DNA from 3 places in the Pedobacter antarcticus genome. Region 3 is predicted to be linked to each of the others. Evidence: riboswitches for the same ligand, from Rfam matches in the RefSeq annotation. Region 3 holds a riboswitch; each other region holds the start of a gene.

Region 1 (4,691 bases), 150 kb from region 3:
GACAGCATTAGAGTTCAATTTGCCTTATATTGAAAACAAAACTTTCTTTTCCGCATTGCGCTCACATTTTGTAACACTCAAAAAGTTTGGAAAAGAGGCAGCTAAAGTTATTCCTGAGACTGTTAATTGAAAAAAACTGCGAGATAGGAAATAATGTAGTGGGAACTGAATAACAGGCTAAAACTCAATTTCAGATTGTTATTAACGTGGTAAACAGCAGGGGCAGCAGAATCCAGAATCGTCATCATCATCTTCATAATTTGACAGGGAGAAATTTTCAGGCGATTGCAATCTATTTCCAGCCAAGTTATTATGGAAAGATTCACCTAATGACAATATCCGTGCATGGTTTGGTCGCTGTTCAGTTGTTTCCCGGGGATGCTGTTCTTCCGCGATTAGCTTAAATATAACTTCGTCTCTCTCCATTGAATTTTTAATATACGATCATATTAAAAAGCACCACGGCAAAACCATGGTGCTTTTAATTTTAAAGAATGCTTTCTACACTGATTAGCTCGCGGGCTTGTTTTGCTGCGGCGACTAAGTTTATTAAAGCGGCTTTAGTTTCCGGCCATTTACGGGTTTTCAAACCACAGTCTGGATTTACCCAGAGATTACGTGCAGGAAGGAGATTCGCTGCTTTTTCCAGTAGTGCGGTCATTTCTTCTGTACTCGGCACCCTTGGTGAGTGAATATCGTATACTCCGGGGCCGATTTCATTTGGATACTCAAAATTGGCAAAGGCCTCTAATAGTTCCATCTGTGATCTCGAAGTTTCAATCGTGATTACGTCCGCATCCATAGCCGCAATATGTTCAATAATATTGTTGAACTCGCTGTAGCACATGTGCGTATGTATCTGGGTTTCATCTTTTACTCCACTTGCCGTAATTCTAAAAGCATTAACTGCCCAATCAAGATAGTGCGGATGTTTCGCTTTTCTTAATGGTAAACCTTCACGGATAGCAGCTTCATCTATCTGTACGATGCTTATTCCAGCTTCTTCAAGTGCCAGAACTTCATCACGGATAGCAAAAGCAATCTGGTTGGTGGTAATATCGCGTCCCTGATCATCACGTACGAATGACCATTGTAAAATGGTTACCGGACCGGTTAGCATACCTTTCATAGGTTTGTTGGTTTGTGCTGCGGCAAAAGTGCTCCAGCGTACCGTCATATCCTTTGGACGGCTCACATCACCATAAATAACCGGAGGTTTTACACAACGGCTTCCATAACTCTGTACCCAACCATTTTTCGTGAATAGGAAACCATCCAACTGCTCACCGAAATATTCCACCATGTCATTACGCTCAAATTCACCGTGTACGAGTACGTCCAGGCCAATTTCTTCCTGCCAGCGGATTGCTTCGATAGTTGCCTGCTCTATTGCCTTTTCGTATTCTTCCAGGCTCAAGTCACCTTTTTTGAATTTTGCACGCAATTGACGGATGTCATCAGTCTGTGGGAATGAACCGATTGTTGTGGTCGGGAATGCTGGAAAATTGAAACGTTCATGGTGTAAACGCTGACGTATAGGGAAAGCACTTTGACGTGTCGCATCTGCCTCAGTGATTGCCGCAATACGATCCTTCACTGCTTGTTTATGTACCTTTTGTGAAGTACGTCTGCTTTGTATAGCTGCCTTGTTAGTTTCCAGTAAAGCTGTATTGCCTTCCACAATCTGACGGATTTCACTTACTTCATTCAATTTTTGTTTGGCAAATGCCATCCAGTTTTTGATCTCCGGATCAATGGCTGTTTCCAGATCCAAGTCGATCGGGCTGTGCAGCAATGAGCAGGACGGAGCGATGATTACCCTGTCAGAACCCAATTTTTCCACGGCTTTATTGATTAAAGCGAGAGATTTTTCATAGTCGTTTTTCCAGACGTTACGACCGTCTATTACACCCAGAGAAAGTTGCAGTGTATCCGGGATCAGTGAAAGTACTTCTTCCAGTTGCTCAGGAGCACGAACCAGGTCAATATGTAATGCCGCTACCGGAAGGTTTACCGCAAGCTCTGTATTGTCTAGTAAAGCTTCAAAATAAGTAGTTACCAGAATTTTAACACCACTTGCGCTACGTGAGATAAGACGATAAGCATAATCAAAAGCTTCTTTTTCTTTCTTTGACAGATCCAATGCCAGGCACGGCTCGTCTAACTGGATCCATTTGGCGCCCTGAAGTCTTAAGCGGTTAATGATTTCCACATATACCGGTACCAATTTTTTGATCAGATCAATGCGCTCAAATCCCTGTTCTTTTTCTTTGCCAAGCAACAAATAACTTACCGGCCCAAGAAGAACAGGTTTCGCCTTATCTCCAAGCTGTTGTTTTGCGTTGTTGTATTCACTAAAGATATTTTCATTAAAGATCTTGAATTCCTGGTTAGCAGTAAATTCAGGTACGATATAGTGGTAGTTGGTATCCAGCCATTTAGTCATCTCCATTGCGGTAATGTCCAGGCCATCTTTCTGATAACCACGCGCCATTGCGAAATAAAGATCAATTTCATGATTAGCTTTTACCTGCGAGAGTACAGGTGAATAACGCCCGGGAATTACTCCCAATAACAAACTGGTATCTAATACCTGATCGTAGTAGCTGAAGTCGTTGCAAGGGATCAAATCGATGCCCGCATCAAGCTGGGTTTGCCAGTTTTGTTCTTTGATGGTACGGGCTACCTTATTTAATTCTGTAAGGTCGATTTTACCTGCCCAATATTGCTCACAGGCTTTTTTCAGTTGTCTTTGGCTCCCGATTCTAGGGTAGCCGAGGTTTTGTGTTAACATTTCTTTCAACTTTTTAAATGGTTAATAATCATTGTAAAAAGTCCTTCCTGACTTCAGGATGCCTGTATAAAAGAAGGTTAAGAAAGAAAAATACAGATCTAGGCAGGCATAGCTAACCTATAAGGTTTTACCTGTTGTATATGTATCAATCTGACTTTAAGCTTCAATCGCGAAAGCATCGTCAATATAGAACAGGCAGGTATCCTGACTTGTAACAGCTTTTATCGTCCTTCCCGCTATTACGCAGTGGAGCTCTTGGATAAAAACCTTCATATGTTACTTACAGTTGCGCGACAGTACGTGATTTACACACGATTCCCTTTTAATTCACAGCTAAGTAAAACCTTTTCCAATTGTTGAAATATGTAAAGAACTCTAATTATACAAATCAGCTTTAAACTTCAACAAAGATACATTCGAAGATTATAAAACCTTACTTATATAAATATTCAGATAAAACGTCCTGTTTTTTAATATTTTCAAGTTTATAACGCTGTTAATGTATTACTTTTACTGCGTCTTAAGGAGATTATTCTATGAATGAATTAGATGAAACTGATTTGCTGTTAATGAAGATATTAGCTAACAATGCAAAACACACCAATAAAGAACTTGCAGCCCTTGTAAACCTTTCTCCGTCGCCGGTTTTTGAGCGGATGAAGAGACTGGAGGGCAACGGATACATTAAAAAATATATCGCAATTCTGGATGCGGAGAAATTCAACCAGGGTTTCATTGTTTTTTGTAATATCAAGCTTAAACAACATGATAAGAAAATAGGCCACAAGTTTGTGGCTGATATTATGGATATTGATGAGGTTGTTGAGTGCCACAACATTTCAGGAGATTATGATTTTATACTCAAAGTATACGCGAGGGATATGAAACATTATCAGGATTTTGTTTTCAATAAACTCGGTTCCGTTGAAAGTATAGGAAGCACGCATAGCACTTTTGTGATGGCAGAAATAAAAAATACTCATAACATTAGCTTTTAAGAGAATCCAGTTTTGAGTTTATAGCCGATGGTATTTAACCTGAGGTATAAGTTTAAGCGACAAAAAAAATCATATAATGGAAGAATCGTGGACTAACAGATGGAATAAAAGATACAGCGCCAAGGACTTTGCGTATGGTAAAACACCTAATTCCTATTTTAAAGAACAAATTGAGCAGCTTAATCCTGGGTCTATTCTTTTGCCAGCTGAAGGTGAAGGACGTAACGCAGTATTTGCTGCAAAACTTGGCTGGGAAGTTTCAGCCTTTGACATTAGCATTGAGGGGAAAATGAAAGCGATGGAGCTCGCAAAAAGTAATAATATATCTATTGATTACAAAGTTGGCGAGCTTCAGGAATTAAAATATGCAGACGAAGAGTTTGATGTTATTGCACTTATATATGCCCACTTTCCGGCAGCAATTAAATCAATATATCATCAAAGACTTGACCGTCATTTAAAAATGGGAGGTATGATAATTTTTGAAGCATTTAGCAAAAATCATATTGATTATGTCTCAAATAATGAAGCTGTCGGCGGTCCAAAGGATGTAGAGTCCTTATTCTCCATTGATGAAATTAGATCAGATTTTAAAAACTATGAAATAATAGAATTGATCGAAAAAGAAATTGAATTAAACGAAGGCCTTTACCACAATGGCACAGGAAGCGTTATTCGATTTGTTGGAAGGAAAATGCATTGAATAAACATTACTTTTAAAGAGTGACTTACATCCTTTAGACTTGTAGATAGTAGCTTTAATTTTGCTTTTAACTCCCAGCTAGGTTGCTATGATATTTTCCCTGTCTTGAGCAAGTTCTCGGCGTAAAGCCACATGATATCAGTACATATTTTTTATGAGACAATTCAGAATTGACCGAATAAAAAAACAATATTTG
Region 2 (4,691 bases), 100 kb from region 3:
CCTGTAAGTAGACGGAAACACAGTGCTTTTAATCCGCTCTGCCATTCCCATAGCATTAGAAAAATTAACCATGGAATTGTTTATCTGAACATGATTAAAAACATGGAGCTTATCACGCTCTTTTAGATCTGCGACATGTTGCGCATTCAACTGGAGAATAGCTAAATGCTTATTGTGATGTTTTTCCAAGCTGTTTACGTCTTCAACGGATAAATATTCATTCAGATTTGCAGCACCGTCCTGGCCTCTTAATGATTGACTCAGGCTATAACACCACGCAATATGTCTGTATGCAATTTTCTTTATATCTTCTGCATTAGGCTTGATAACAAATGACTGCAACTGCAGTATAAAACTTCTGCTATCATTTACAATACTCCCCCATATCTTCCTCGCTTCCCACCATCTGTCATAGGATTGATTGAGCTTAAAGGAAAGTATAACCGATATCGCCGTACCCAGAAATGCAGGAATACCTAAGGGCATCACCGGAATAAATTCTCTGAATTTGGTCGTAAGATAATAGACAACAAGTCCAATGATTAGTACATGAAATAATTCGAGTTTTACCTTATTGAAGATATAACTAAAAGGAATCCGCTTTTTAAGTAACATATATCGTTTTTTACAGCTTAGCAAATCTGAATCCATTATAGACCAAGTCGTTTAATTTATTTGCTATAGCACCTGTAAATGTCTGACTGGCAGACATCTGTAATTATACGACCATGATGATATTACTGCCTATTTTTTACCGCAAAATCGGGAAATTGAAGATTCTCCCCTCCATCTTTTTTTATCGATTCCAAAAAGCGGGCGTGTCATCTTATGTGACACGCCCGCTTTAAGCATTTAATACGTTGATTTAGTAAGACTTAGTGAAATACAGTCAGATCAGGAAAGAAGATCTTACTAAAATCTACTGTAACGCCGTCTCCACCGTATTTTATTTTCTTAACTAAAGCACCAGTCGAAGCATTATAAATTAACAGGTAATTAACTGTTGAAGCAGCGCCGTAGCCCTGAATTCCATTAACAACAATATAATCTTTGTTTCTATCATACCGGATAGCGCCATAAACCATAAATGGATCTTCAGTAATGGTAATAAAAGGCTTAGCCAATGTAGATACATTACCGTCAATATACTTATAGATTGATTTGCCAGAATGATAAAAAACAGCATTCTCTTTCGTTGAAGCGGTTATTCTTGTAGGTGCATCTAAACCAGATGACCCCAGACTTACTGGAATAGCCACTCCTACAGTATCCAATTTACTATCGATTGCAATTAAGCGGCTACCTGTCGAGGCCCATACTTTACCATTTGGCGTCTCTGCAAAACCACGGCTCAGGTTAGAAAAACTTTTCACGAATGAATAGTTACTGGCAGACAAGATTTTAGCACCGTTACTTTGCAATACATAAACATAATCGCCATTTTTCAACATGTCACCTGTGTTTAACGCACTTACGTTAATCAATTTGTTCTGAATAGCAAGATTATTTAAATCAATTTGGTAAACACCATCACCCGCACTTAAAAGTCCGCGGTTTCCGTCTACCTGAATAATACTTCTCCAATTACTGGTTTCCTGAACATATCTGGCTTCTTCTTTTAAAGTCGACGCGCTTACTTTAACAATCGGCCCGTTCATTTTGCTAATCAAGTAAATGCTGTTATTAATTACCGAAGCAAATTGCAGCGTGCTGCTTTGCGAATTATTTGCTAGTATTTTACCTGGATTTTCTTTTTCATAAGCCCTTATGCTCAACGTATCATCCCCGTATCTGTAGAAATTAATTGCTCCGGCATTTCTTGCATATGAACCTTCTCCGATAACGAAAAACCCATTGTCGTATTTGGCCCCTGAGGGATCAATTTCCGGACTATCAACATTGTCTTTTTTACAAGAGTATAAGCTTGTAGTGACAATTAATGCAGCAAAAAGTAGTTGTCTGATGTTAAATTGTTTCATTGTATAGTTTGTTGTTTATTTCTTTAGTAATTTGAGGTCTGCGGCGCCCGCAAATTCTGTTGATATTTCGCCGACAAAACGGGACCTCCGATTATCATTATCAGGGCTAAAAGGATTTCCATTACTGTTCTGTCCTGTATAAACCTTAACAAAATCGATCGCATCTAACGCAACTTTCTTTCCATTGCTATCTACAGCCCAATCGATGTCAAAAGTATTGTAACCGCGTCCAAACTGCTCCTGCAGGCTTAAATATTCACTCGATCCATTATCCGAGTATCCGATACCCAAAGGTTTATTTGTGATAATAGATCCTGGCGTTAATGTGTTACGAACTAAGGTACCGGTAAAAGATATTTCATCGGTAGTTGCCCAGCCCGGGTAATAATCCTGTTTATGAAACTGATTTCTCAGCACCAGACCGTCCTTACCCTGATTGTCAGTCCAACGGATATCATCAGTCAGGCTTGCTGGTTTGTAGTAAGTGATCTTATAATTTTTAATGGTTGTTGACGCATTATAATCACTTCCCGCCAGCTCAAACCATTCATCATCTGGTAAGCCATTTTTATTTTTGTCCTGCATCACGCTCACTATGCCAGGTTCCGAAAACTCCATCCCTAACCCAATTAAGGGGTTGCCATGAATCCCCAGATCAACACCAGGTCCATTCGTAACAGCGTGATCGAAACCAAAGACGATATAACCACCATAACCTCCTAATGATACCAGCCCATTGCCCACAGCACCTACAAGAATATCTGTTTTGGCAAGGTCATTATTACCTCCCTCATTAGTAAATTGTCCGGGAGCGGGTCTAAACTCATAAATTTTGTTTAGATAAGGTGATTGGTTTACCACAGGAGGTAATTCTCTCTCTCCTTCCGTTTGTTCTTTCTTACAGGAAAAAGTAACGATTGATAGCACAAAGAGCGCTGGAATTAATTTTATTCTCATAGGAAGCGAAAGTATTATCCCTGACGAAATGCAAATATGAGTTGCAACCCCACAGCAAACAGTTAAACAAGGAAATGAAATACAATATTTTAAGTCTCATCCTAGCTTCAATCCCCGGAAGCTATGAAATCATATTGCTAAAGGCAGGTCTCCTGACTCACGCCCGACTTTCAAGCCTTCCCATTCTGTCGAAGCAGAAAAGTGGCTAGATTAGAAAATCGTTATGGCGCTTACAGTTGCGGGACAGTTACAGATTTTCACTGTATTCCCTTTTAATCCTGGGCGTTATTCCTGGAACCAAAAGCGCCGCAAATGTAATGAAATAATGTAGAAAAAAAACTGATATGTTTGTCTGATAAAAAAGATGCTCGTTATCAGTAAATTAGGTGAGTATTATCATTTTCATATCGTAATAACACAGTAACTTTAATAACTCAACTAATCAAACCAATTCTATGAGTGATCAAGATCTTAAAACTATAATTGTGTTGACCGATTTCAGCAGTTGTGCACGAAATGCAGCTGAATATTCTTTGGTATTAGCCGGTAAGTTTCAGGCTAACCTGTTGCTGTTCCACTCCTATTTCATACCAGTTTCTACCTTTGACAACTGGCCTGACACTGATTACCCTGCACTCCGGGAAAATAGCCTGTCCAAATTGAAAAGGGAAGCAGAACGCCTTAATCAACTTACAGCTGCGTCAGAGAATGTATATCAACCAAAGATAGAATGTCTTGTCGAAGGAGGGTCGCTTGCAGACAATATTACCAATCTGATTACCGAAAGAGAAAATATTTTGATGGTCGTTATGGGAGGTTACCGTGCACGTAACAATGATGATTTCCAGTATGGAACGGTCATCAGCGACATACTTGGTAACGCTAGATGTCCGGCAGTCATTGTACCCGAATTTGCATTTTTAACAGATTAATCAATATGGATTAGCTATCGTTCAAAATGTCTTAGATTACACTCCAGCTCCTTGTCCCAGTTCCCTGTAATAGCCGCGGCTTTATAAGTTGATACCAGAAACTGCATTAGTAATTCCTCGGGATTTCCTGAGCGCTGCACTACATCATAAGTAAGGAAAAATTCGCCCATTTCTTCACTATAAAATGCTTCGGCGGGCTGTACAGATTGCTTTCCAAACCCTTCAGGAGTCGGATAACAATAAGAATAAAATGCCGGTGACGGAGACAGCTCACTACCTGGCCAAAAGCCACAACTACTGACCTCATGGGAATATGCTTCCTGCATGACCCTATCTGGCATATTTGGTGCTCCGCCCTGATGGACTGGTGCCTCCCTACCGGAAAAACGGGTCACAGCCAAATCAAAGGCACCCCAAAAAAAATGCACAGGGCTTACCTTCCCCGTGAAACCGGCCCGAAACCTGGTGAAGACTTTTTCTATTTTAACTAGAGCCATCCAAAGTAAGTTCATTTGAACGGCGTCATAACTTTTATGTATTTCGTCCTGCATAAAAGGAATTGCAGGGTCAACCTCATTGGGAGAAGCATAAATGGCTACTTCAATTCCCATGAGTTCAAGTTTACTTAAAAGCTCCTTATAAAAACTAGCTACAGTGCGCGGATAAAGCAATATGATCTCTCGCTGGCCGTCACTCGAAGAAACGATCAACTCATGCGATATGAAATCAAGATCCAATTGAAATATACCATTGGAATAAGGAATGCTTCCGGTAGTGAGGCCTCTCGAAGAGACATAGAGTGTTACATGCCAGGAGTGATTGA
Region 3 (4,691 bases):
AGTCTTATGATATCACATTGATTGGCCGTAAGGTAACTGTGGTTGCCAATGGCAAGACAGTGATCACAAATCAGGAGATCCCTGGTATCACCGGAGGGGCTTTAGACAGCAAGGAGGGGGAACCCGGACCAATTTATATACAGGGCGATCATGGTCCGATTGAGTTTAGAAAAATTACGATTACACCTGTTAAATAATTTTAAAACTACATCAGCTAAGTTTCAGCTGATGTAGTTTTTCTGTTTTTTATAAAAAGGACAAGTCTTGTCACCATTTGAATAGTATTATTCCGAATTATCCTTGATAAATTTGTTCTTTTAACCCGATATGAACAGAAAGAACTTTTTATCCTTATCTACCGGCATGGTTGGTGCCGGCCTCCTGGCTGGTGTACCCAAACCATTAGTGGCCATGACAGCGTTTACTGGAAGCAGTAACAAAGCGGGGAATATCACGCTTAAAAACGTTTTGCTGGAAACTGGATTTGAATCAGATGAGTTTGAAATAACTGCTACTAAAACGGCATTGTTTGTTGTGGAAATCCGTGATGGAAAAATCTTCAGCATACAGCCGAACTCAGATTCGAAGGATGCTGTGGACGCGAAGGGGTATCTTATGCTTCCTGCGATGAAAGATATGCATATCCATCTGGATAAAACTTTTTACAGTGGTCCGTGGAAGGCAAGGTCTAAAAAACAGAAATCTATTGTTGACATGATCAGACTGGAGGAACAGATTATCCCTCAGTTATTGCCTCATTCTACCGAAAGGGCAGAAAAGATAATCGAGTTACTGCAGTCTCAGGGCACAGACTTTGCCCGCAGCCATTGCAATATCGAACCTACTTCAAAGTTAAACTCCTTAAAGAATCTTCAACAGGCCATCTTGAATAAGAAAAACTCGTTCGGAGTAGAGATTGTTGCTTTTCCGCAACATGGACTATTATACTCAAAATCTGAGGGGCTGATGAAGGAAGCTGCACAGCTGGATATAGATTTTATAGGCGGCCTGGATCCTACATCTATTGATCGGGATATGATTAAATCAATGGATCTGACCATCCGCCTGGCACTGGATTACAAAAAGGGAATTGACATTCACCTGCATGAATCGGGTGAATCGGGTCTGGAAACTATCGAATATCTCACTAGACGCGTGATGGAGAATCCAGCGCTGAAAGGTAAGACATTTGTTAGCCACGCCTTCGCTTTAAGCAGACTGGAACAGCCTAAACTGGATCAGGTATGTGCAAATCTTGCCGAAGCGGGTATTGGTATCATATCTACCGTGCCGATAGGGAAATCTGTGATGCCTATACCAACTTTGTACAAACATAAGGTAAGGGTAATGACAGGTACGGACAGTGTAATTGATCATTGGTCTACTTTTGGCTCTGGCAATATGCTGGGAAAAGCCAATTTGCTTGCACAGCTTTATGGCTGGTCGGACGAACTGGCACTGTCCAGATGTCTGCGAATTGCAACCGACGATATTTTGCCGCTGGATGACAACGGTAAACAGTTATGGCCGAAAGTTGGTGATGCAGCTAGTTTTAACCTGTTTAAGGCAAGTTGTTCTGCTGAAGCAGTGGCGCGTATACCGCCATTGCGTGCCAGATACTATAAAGGGGTGGAACAGCAAATTTTGATATCCTGATTATGATCCCTGCCACGAACTCCAGCGGCAGGGATTTTTTTATGCAGGAACCGTACTATTCAGTTTGTGATAAGAGGAATAGGAGACCAGCAGGACGATAAACATTACAATCGGACTGTACCACATACCGCCAACTCCGTCTACGGCAAGAATAGCAATAAATGCAGAGATAAAATCTATACCGAAAGCTACATAAGTCCATTCCTTTAACCGCTTCGGGAAAAGAGGTACAATGAGTATAATACCGCCAATGAACTTAGCGATCCCTAATTCCCAGTGAAACCATAAAGGAAGACCAAGGTGTGCTGTGCCATCTAATGCCATTTTACTGTTAAGGAAAAAAATACCTGGGATGATGAATATGGCCAGTATCCCTGTGCTCACCCAATACGTAATTTTTGTTTTTTTTGATTCGGTCATAGGTCTTTGATTTTTTTTAAATCTCTATATTAATATACGAAAAAATCAGGGGAGTATGAGCCAATAATAAGGGCTGTAAAGGACATTGAATTTCATAATCCTGACCTGGAAAAATCCCCGGACGGCGACGGGATCAGGATCGATAAAAAAGGAAGCCGTAAGACTTATTACGCCGATAATCAGATTAAATATATGCCTCAAGACTAAAATCCGGCACGTTTTAATTACATTTGCTTCGCTTTTGGTTCTCTATGTAAGTCGCATAAAGATTAAAAGGGAATCTGGTGTAAATCCGGAACTGTCCCGCAGCTGTAAGCTCTTTATACCAAACCCAATCTATAGTCACTGTTCTGTTCAGAGAATGGGAAGGCGGGGCAAGGAGAGCAAGTCAGAATACCTGCCTCTAGCTTTATAATTCATAGCTTTCGTGGAATGGAGCTGGAATGAAAATACTTATCGTGTTTTTTCATTTATAGTTTAAATCTGGTTTGCTGTGGGGTTACTATACCACACATGGAATTAATTGCGCTTCCTACGCTTTTAGAGCGTAAATACCTTTCTTGGATTCAGTGTTTATATTTCACTCTTTTAGTGTCGATGGTGGTGTGCTGTCCATTCACTGTATCTGCCCAGATCAAAAAAAACATCCAGGATCGCAAAGCGGATACATCAAAAATTTTCCAACTCAGACAGGTTAATATTGCTACGGTAAGGGCAGGTATACGCCATACGTCTGCAACTCCTGTCCAGTTATTGAAAGGTTCCGAATTAACCAGACTGAATAGTTTTTCTGTTGCTGATGCACTGCGTTTTTTTAGTGGGGTCCAACTGAAAGATTATGGTGGCATCGGGGGGCTCAAAACCGTGAATGTAAGAAGTCTTGGCTCTATGCATACCGCTGTTTTTTATGATGGTGTACAATTGGGAAACGCCCAGAACGGACAGGTAGATCTCAGTAGATTTTCTTTGGACAACCTGGAGGAAATTGCCCTTTATAACGGTCAGCGTAGCGAAATCTATCAACCTGCGAAAGCGTTCAGTGCAGCGAGTTCTATTTATATGAGGTCTGCCAGACCAGAATTTAAGCCTGGCGAGCACCGGCACATTCGGGTTGGTGTGAAAAGTGGCTCCTTTGGTTTAATTAATCCTTCTGTTCGCTGGCAGGAAAAAATAAGTCCGCATTTAACTGCAAATTTAAGTACAGAATGGCTCCATGCAGACGGAAGGTATAAATTCCGGTATACTAATGGAGTTTATGATACTACCGCACGAAGAAGTAATACTGATATTACATCGATGCGCCTGGAGGCAGGGTTGAATGGTTTAACGGCAGACAGTAGTTCCTGGTTTGTTAAAGGTTACCAGTACAGATCGGCGCGGGGGTTGCCTGGAGCCGTCGTAGCGAATAAGTTTGACTATACTCAGCGACAGTGGGACAGGAACACTTTTGTTCAGGCAGGTTACCAAACGAATGATAAAGGACGCTATAGTTTAATGGTTAATGCAAAATATGCGCATGATTACCTTCGTTATCTTGATCCTGAATATGTGACCACTTCTGGATTTCTGGATAACCGGTTTAAACAGGATGAACTCTATGTTTCTGCTGCCGGCCGCCTCCATCTGCTGCCGGTTTGGGAAATTGCCCTGTCTACAGATTATCAGATGAATAAATTGGACGCGAATCTTTACAGATTTCCTTTTCCAACCCGTCATACCATCCTGACTGCGCTAGCCTCGGAGCTGAAGTTGAAACGCTTTAATCTGCAGGCCTCCGTATTAGGAAGCTTTATACGGGACGAGGTCCGTGAGTATACGAGTGCGGGCAGCAAGCATGAATTTACACCAGCCGTGCTGGCCTCATGGCAACCATTTGATACCGAAGACTTCAGGGTCAGGGCTTTTTATAAAAGTATTTTCAGGATGCCTACTTTCAACGACCTTTACTACACATTTATAGGGAATACCTTATTAAGGCCTGAATATACAAGCCAGTATAATTTTGGATTGACCTACCATCATACATTCTTGCACCAGTCTCTGGTGAGCCTGTCTGTCCAGACTGATACATATTATAACCGGGTTAAGGACAAAATTGTAGCTGTCCCCAGTCAGAATCTTTACCGCTGGACAATGTATAATATTGGGGTCGTTGGTATTAAAGGGTTGGAAGCCAATATACAAACAGTATGGAATGCGGGTAACGGAGTTGGTATTCAGGCAGGTGTTAATTATACTTATCAGCAGGCCAGGGATATTACCAGCACAGAACGTTATAATTATAATATTCCTTATACACCCATGCATAGTGCTTCGCTGACCCTGGGTGCTGATTATAAAAACTTTGAATTCAATTACAGTTATATATATACGGGCGAAAGATATAATCAGCTAAGTACGGACCAGAATCAGGTGTACAATTATATGCAGCCCTGGTATACCCATGATGTTTCCGCGGGCTATAATTTCTTATTAAACAAACAGCAGTTAAAATTCCAGATAGAGATTAATAATCTACTTAACCAGGATAGGGAGATTATTGCGAGTTTTCCAATGCCCCGCCGGTTTTATCGCCTAAAACTTCAATACACGATTTAATATGAAAAAGCCCAATT

The links. A riboswitch is a leader RNA that binds a small molecule or an ion and turns the genes downstream of it on or off. The one in region 3 is predicted to bind cobalamin.
Region 1: it holds a riboswitch for cobalamin, as region 3 does, so the genes downstream of both, metE (5-methyltetrahydropteroyltriglutamate--homocysteine S-methyltransferase) here and BLR53_RS01135 (TonB-dependent receptor plug domain-containing protein) in region 3, are expected to answer to the same signal.
Region 2: it holds a riboswitch for cobalamin, as region 3 does, so the genes downstream of both, BLR53_RS00710 (PKD domain-containing protein) here and BLR53_RS01135 (TonB-dependent receptor plug domain-containing protein) in region 3, are expected to answer to the same signal.

What each region holds. Positions count from the first base shown of each region.
Region 1 covers NZ_FNGZ01000001.1:112,191-116,881, forward strand. The annotation lists gene BLR53_RS00500 (fatty acid desaturase family protein) at 1-130, shown strand, start outside; gene BLR53_RS19735 (hypothetical protein) at 202-426, opposite strand; gene metE (5-methyltetrahydropteroyltriglutamate--homocysteine S-methyltransferase) at 488-2,794, opposite strand; cobalamin riboswitch at 2,972-3,157, opposite strand; gene BLR53_RS00510 (Lrp/AsnC family transcriptional regulator) at 3,331-3,792, shown strand; gene BLR53_RS00515 (class I SAM-dependent methyltransferase) at 3,869-4,495, shown strand.
Region 2 covers NZ_FNGZ01000001.1:158,191-162,881, reverse strand. The annotation lists gene BLR53_RS00720 (bestrophin family protein) at 1-615, opposite strand, end outside; gene BLR53_RS00715 (DUF5074 domain-containing protein) at 876-1,979, opposite strand; gene BLR53_RS00710 (PKD domain-containing protein) at 1,995-2,936, opposite strand; cobalamin riboswitch at 3,062-3,253, opposite strand; gene BLR53_RS00705 (universal stress protein) at 3,392-3,868, shown strand; gene BLR53_RS00700 (DUF5996 family protein) at 3,883-4,691, opposite strand, start outside.
Region 3 covers NZ_FNGZ01000001.1:262,699-267,389, forward strand. The annotation lists gene BLR53_RS01120 (3-keto-disaccharide hydrolase) at 1-197, shown strand, start outside; gene BLR53_RS01125 (amidohydrolase) at 328-1,656, shown strand; gene BLR53_RS01130 (DoxX family protein) at 1,696-2,076, opposite strand; cobalamin riboswitch at 2,302-2,495, shown strand; gene BLR53_RS01135 (TonB-dependent receptor plug domain-containing protein) at 2,590-4,674, shown strand; gene BLR53_RS01140 (YncE family protein) at 4,676-4,691, shown strand, end outside.